Regions from separate parts of the Miniphocaeibacter sp. genome, predicted to be linked through region 2. Evidence: predicted binding sites of a transcription regulator. Region 2 holds the regulator's gene; the other holds the start of a gene.

Region 1 (3,439 bases), on a different contig from region 2:
AGCAGCTGCTACAGGATCTTCTTCTGTTACATCTGCTACAGCAGCTTCTGTTGTTAATAACATTGCTGCAACTGAAGAAGCATTTTGTAATGCTGATCTAGTAACTTTTGTAGGATCAACAATACCTGCATCTATCATATTTACATATTCTTCTTTATAAGCATCAAATCCAGTTCCCTTTTCTGAAGCTTTTACTTTTTCTACTATAACAGAACCTTCAAGTCCTGCATTAATAGCTATTTGTTTTAATGGTTCTTCTAATGCTCTTAAAATAATACTAACACCAGTTTTTTCGTCACTTTCAACTTCATCTAATAAGGTTTCAATTTTATCTAGTACGTTAATATATGCTGTTCCACCACCTGAAACAATACCTTCTTCAACTGCTGCTCTAGTAGCTGCTAAAGCATCTTCTAAACGTAATTTTCTTTCTTTTAATTCTGTTTCTGTTGCAGCTCCAACTTGAATTACAGCAACTCCCCCAGATAATTTAGCTAAACGTTCTTGAAGTTTTTCAGTATCGAATTCTGATTCAGTATTTTCTATTTGTTTTTTAATTTGAGAAACTCTATCTTTAATAGCTGAATCTTCACCTGCTCCATCAACTATAACTGTGTTTTCTTTAGAAACATTAACTTTTCTAGCAGATCCTAACATATCAATAGTAACATCTGAAAGCTCATAACCTAAATCTTCGCTAATAACTTCAGTATTTGTTAAAATTGCAATATCTGTTAACATTTCTTTTCTTCTATCACCAAAACCAGGAGCTTTTACAGCTACGCAGTTAAATGTTCCTCTTAATTTATTTATAACTAAAGTTGTCATAGCTTCACCTTCAACATCATCGGCTATGATTAATAATGGTTTGCTAGCTTTTACTACTTCTTCTAATACAGGAAGAATATCTTGGATATTTGAAATTTTCTTATCAGTAACTAAAATTAATGGATCTTCTAATTCTGCTTCCATTTTATCTGTATCTGTTACCATATATGGTGAAACATATCCTCTATCAAATTGCATTCCTTCTACAACTTCTAAAGTAGTTCCCATACTTTTTGACTCTTCTACTGTTATAACACCATCTTTTCCAACTTTTTCCATAGCTTCTGCTATCATTTGTCCTACTTGTTCATCTGCAGCTGATATAGCACCAACTTGTGCAATTGATTCACTTGTTTCAACTGGAATAGAAATATTTTTTATTTCTTCTACTGCTTTATCAACAGCTTTTTTTATACCCTTTTGTAAAACCATAGGATTTGCACCAGCTGCTAAGTTCTTTATACCTTCTCTAATAATAGCTTGAGCTAATAAAGTTGCAGTTGTTGTACCGTCACCAGCAACATCATTTGTTTTTGTAGCTACTTCTTTAACCAATTGAGCTCCCATATTTTCATATGGATCTTCTAATTCTACTTCTCTAGCAATAGTAACTCCATCATTAGTAATTAATGGTGAGCCAAATTGTTTGTCTAGTACAACATTTCTTCCCTTTGGTCCTAATGTAACTTTAACTGTATCAGATAATTTATTAACACCGTCAATTAAACCATTTCTAGCGTCAACACCAAATTTAATTTCTTTAGCCATTTATATTCTCCTCCTTATTTACTCAACAATTGCAAGAACATCTTCTAGTTTTACAATTATATATTCTTCATCATCTAATTTTACTTCTGTTCCTGAATATTTTGAATAAATTACTTTATCTCCAACATTAATTTTTATATTATTTTCATTATTTTCAATAGCATTAGAAACTGCTACAACTTCAGCTACTTGTGGTTTTTCCTTAGCTGAACTAGGCAATACAATACCTGAACTTGTTTTTTCTTCAACTTCTACCATTTTAACAACTATTCTTTCACCTATTGGTTTAAGTATCATTTAAAAAGCCTCCTTAGAATATTAGTCATTGTATTAGCACTCATTAATATTGACTGCTAATAATTACTCTTATATGATAACCTATTTAAAAAAATTTTTCAAGTATTTTATTTTCTGTAACTATAAATATTTGATGAGTTAAGGGAATAGTGATATTATTTATTAATATAAAGTAACTATATTTAAATTTAAAACACAGAAAGGATATAAAATGAAGGATAGTACAAAAATTGAAATTGCAAATGCCATAACCCATGGTTTAGGTGTCATTTTAGGGATATTATTTCTACTACTATTAGTTATTCCCAGTGCAAAGGAAGGAAACGCTTTAAAAGTAACAGCTTTTTCCATTTATGGAGCTTGCTTTATAACTATGTTTTTAAGTAGTACAATTTATCATTCTATAACAAATGAAAAGGCAAAAAAGGTTTTAAGAGTTTTAGATCATTCCTCAATATATCTTTTTATAGCAGGAACCTATATTCCAATTATTTTATTAGTTTTAAAAGGACCTTTGAGAATAATTCTTCTAATTCTAATTTCTGTTTTAGCACTTACAGGAATATTTTACAAAATTTTCACTTATGGTAAATATGATAAATATAAAAGATTATCTACTATTTTATATATAGCTATGGGATGGATTGCAGTATTCTTTATTAAACCTATTATAAATTCAACATCACTTATGTTTTTCTTCTGGATACTTTTAGGTGGATTGTTGTATAGTGGAGGTACTTATTTCTATAAAAGCGACTCTAAGTATGCTCATGTTATTTGGCATCTATTTGTTTTAGCGGCTGCTGTTACTCAATTCATTGCCATTTACTTCTATCTATTATAGTTTCTTTTATTATGATTTATCATATTGCAGTAGACTTCTTCCAATCAAAACTTTGTTTTTCTTGGGAAGTCCTTGTTTTTAATCATTATGAAATAAATTATTATAATAAGCAAAAAGACTAATCTTCTTCGATTAGTCTTTTATAAATTCTTCTAAATCCTCTTCATATATTATTTGTACGCCTAATTCTTGTGCTTTTGTAAGTTTACTTCCAGGATCTGTTCCTACTATAAGAAAGTCTGTATTTTTAGAAACTGATGACCCTGTCTTAGCACCTTTTTCTTTGAATATTTTTTCTAAATCTTTTCTTTTATAATTTTCAAAAGAACCGGTAATTACTATTCTTTTTTCATTAAACTTTTCACTTGCCACAAGTAGGCTTTCTTTTGGATTTTCAATTTTAATTCCTTTTGATAACAAGCTGCTTATTCCATTTACTATTTCTTCATCATGGAAGAATTCTACAATTGCCTCTGCAGTAATCTCGCCTATATCTTCAACTTGTATTAATTCTTCTACAGTTGCTTTTGATAGATTAGAAAATTCCTTAAACTTTTTAGCTAAGTCCTCACTAGTTTTTATTCCTACATTAGGTATTCCTATAGCATATATGAAGTTTTCCAATTTTACATTTTTGCTCTTTTCAATAGCTGTAAGTAAATTATTGGTTTTCTTTTCTTTAAAGCCTGGAATTTCAAGAAG
Region 2 (3,439 bases):
AAGCTGGAACTGTTATTACTGCTTCAGTGATTGTTTCTCCTAAATAACTTTCTGCATCTGTTTTTAATTTTTGTAATATCATGGCAGAAATTTCTTCTGGTGTATAATTTTTTCCGTCAATATCAACTTTAAAATCAGTTCCCATATGTGTTTTAATAGAAGAAATTGTTCTATTTGGATTAGTAATGGCTTGTCTTTTAGCAGTTTCCCCAACTAATCTTTCACCGTCTTTTGTAAATGCTACTACTGAAGGAGTTGTTCTATTACCTTCTACGTTTGGAATTATTGTAGAAGTACCTCCCTCCATTACAGCTACTGCTGAATTTGTTGTTCCTAAGTCTATACCTATAATTTTTCCCATAATTATATCCTCCTAAATTATTCACTAACTTTGACCATACTAGGTCTTATAACTTTTCCGTTTAATTTATAACCTTTTTGTAGAGTGTCTATAATGTAACCGGACTCTACATCATCATTTTTTTCAACTAATATAGCTTGATGAACATTATGATCAAATAAAGTATCTTTTGATTCTATTTCTTCAAGCCCTTCTTTTTTTAATATTTCTTTAAAATTATCTAAGATAATTTTAATTCCATCAGAAAACTCATCTTCTTGTAGCTTGTTTTCATAAGCTCTTTCTAAATCATCAACAATTGGAAGTAATTTTAAAATTAAACCTTCATTTGCTAAAGATATAGATTGTGATTTTTCATTTTCTATTCTTCTTTTAAAGTTTATAAAATCTGCTTGTAAAATTGTTAATGAATTTTTAAGACTTTCATTCTCTTCAATTAATTCATTTTCATTGTTTTCAACTTCTTCTGATACCTCATCATTATTAATTAAATTTTCTTTATTTTCATCAGAATCAAAAGTTTCGTTATTTTTCTTGTTTTTAGCCACTTTATCACCTCTTTTAATCTATCATATTAACTATTTTCCAAGATATATTATAAAGGGTCACTATTGTGTTCTTATAATCCATCCTTAAGGGTCCAATAACACCTATTTTACCTATATAGTAATTGTTTAAATATAAATTGGTTAGTATGAGACTATTTTCATTTAAAATAGGTATTCCTATTTCTGAGCCAATATACACTTCAACATGTTCTTCTATATTTTTATCCAGAAGCTTAACTAAGTTTTCTTTTTTATCTATAAACTGGAAAAAATCTTTAACTTTTTCTAAGTTGTTATATTCTGGTAAATTAAAAATATTTGATAGACCATATATCTTTGTTTTTATATTTCCAAAATTTGTAAATTCTAATTTTAAAATTCTAAAAATATTTTGTAGTAAATCAAAATAATTATTTAATTTATTTATGATATCTAAAAAATCATTTTCAAAATCTTCAATAGTTAAACTATTTTTAATTAAATGATTTAATAAAAAGTTTACTTTTTTTAAATCTTCATTTGAAATATTATTTCGTAGATTAAAAATTGAACTATTGACTTCACCATTTTTTAAAACCATCAATAAAATATAATCATATTTACTAATTTTTAAAACTTCAACATGATATATTCCTATATTATATGGTCTTTCTAAAGAAGTTATTACAACATTATTAGTCATAGAAGATAATATTTCAGCAGCTGATTTAACAAGTTGCTCAACATCTATATTTAAATCACTTCGTTTTACTTTTAGTGCAGTATTTGAAGAATTAGCAAATTGATTTCTAAAATTCGTTAAAGCTTCTTCCACATATAGCTTGTATCCCATTTCTGAAGGAACTCTTCCAGAAGAAGCATGAGACTTTTTTAGTAACTCTAAATCTTCTAAATCACTCATTTCATTTCTAATAGTAGCTGCACTTACGCCTAGATTTGAATTTTTAGATATTGTTCTTGAACCAACAGGTTCAGGATTCAATAAGTATTCTTCTATAATATAATATAGTATATTTTTTTTTCTAATATCTAAGTCTTTATAGTTCATTTAACTCAGCCCTATTCTTTATTAGCACTACATGTTGCTGAGTGCTAATATTATAATAGTATTAATATTTAGATTTGTCAATACTAAATATTAATATCTATAAAAAATTTATTGGAAATATTAAATCCTTCTTCAGTAAAAGACAATCTGTCATTATGAAGGATTAATAGATTTTGTTTAATATATTCATTAATTATCTTTTCATTTTTCTCAAAAATATCATAATTGTATTCTGATTTTAATTCTTTTAGGCTTAGACCTGTAACGAGTCGCATATTCATAATTATTTTTTCAAATATTTTATTATTATAAGTTAAGTATTCTTTTGCTTGAATAGGAAGAACATCTTTATTAATTTTATTTTTATATTCTTTATATCTATATTCATTTGTATATCTATAATTATGAATATAACTTGAAGCTCCAATTCCAAGACCTAAGTATTCATTTACAAGCCAATACTTTAAATTATGTTTCGATTCAAAACCAGTTACAGCAAAATTTGAAATTTCGTATTGATTTAAATTCATACTATTTAATGAAGATATAATATTTTTATAAAATTTTCTATTTTCATCATCTGTTGGAAGTAATAGTTTTTTCTCCTTATATAATTTATTAAATCTGGTATTTTCTTCTATTATTAAATCATAATAAGAAATATGTTTAGGGGAAATTTCTTTTATAATTTGCAAATCATTTTTTATATTAGATAATTTTTGTTTTGGAAGCCCCATTATTAAATCTAAACTTAAATTTTTAAATCCCACTTCTTTTATTATTTCTATGTCATTAATAATTGTTTCAGAACTATGATTTCTTCCTAATATCTTTAAAATATTATCGTTAAAAGTTTGAACTCCTAAGGAAATTCTATTAATTCCATAATTAATATAATCATTTAATTTATACTTATCTAATGTATCAGGATTAGTTTCAATGGTAAATTCTATATTTTCTTCAATAAAAAAATATTTTTTTAATAATAATATTAAATCAATAATATATTTTGAATCTACAAAAGAAGGAGTTCCACCACCAAAATAAATACTGTCTATTGTATAATTTTTAAACTTATCTTTGTACATATAAACTTCCTTTTCCAATAGAGAAAAATACTCGCCTATTCTTTTTTCTTGATAAGGCATTGTAATAAAATCACAATAATAACATTTTTCTTTACAAAATGGAATATGAACATATATACCTAATTTTTTCATTTAACCTCCAAATAACCTTTAAAAAAATCTCATAGCAAAGCTATGAGATTAATCTTCATCATATTTTAATACCGATAAGAAGGCTTGTTGTGGAACTTCTACAGATCCAATTTGTCTCATTCGTTTCTTTCCTTCTTTTTGTTTTTCTAGTAATTTTCTTTTTCGTGAAATATCTCCACCGTAACATTTTGCTAAAACGTCTTTTCTTAAAGCTCTTACAGTTTCTCTAGCTATTATTTTAGAACCTATTGAAGCCTGAATA

The links. Region 2 encodes HrcA, which represses chaperone genes, less so after heat shock. Its sites were predicted from a motif close to ATTAGCACTCNATANTATNGAGTGCTAAT; they were not measured.
Region 1: the regulator HrcA is predicted to act here: its motif matches at 1,926-1,954, upstream of WAO56_RS04855 (co-chaperone GroES).

Annotation. Positions count from the first base shown of each region.
Region 1 covers NZ_JBASWB010000045.1:110,600-114,038, reverse strand. Annotated here, with positions in the region: gene groL (chaperonin GroEL) at 1-1,596, opposite strand, end outside; gene WAO56_RS04855 (co-chaperone GroES) at 1,615-1,893, opposite strand; gene trhA (PAQR family membrane homeostasis protein TrhA) at 2,105-2,737, shown strand; gene ligA (NAD-dependent DNA ligase LigA) at 2,870-3,439, opposite strand, start outside.
Region 2 covers NZ_JBASWB010000003.1:32,568-36,006, forward strand. Annotated here, with positions in the region: gene dnaK (molecular chaperone DnaK) at 1-361, opposite strand, end outside; gene WAO56_RS00485 (nucleotide exchange factor GrpE) at 379-909, opposite strand; gene hrcA (heat-inducible transcriptional repressor HrcA) at 923-1,957, opposite strand; gene hemW (radical SAM family heme chaperone HemW) at 2,041-3,177, opposite strand; gene lepA (translation elongation factor 4) at 3,226-3,439, opposite strand, start outside.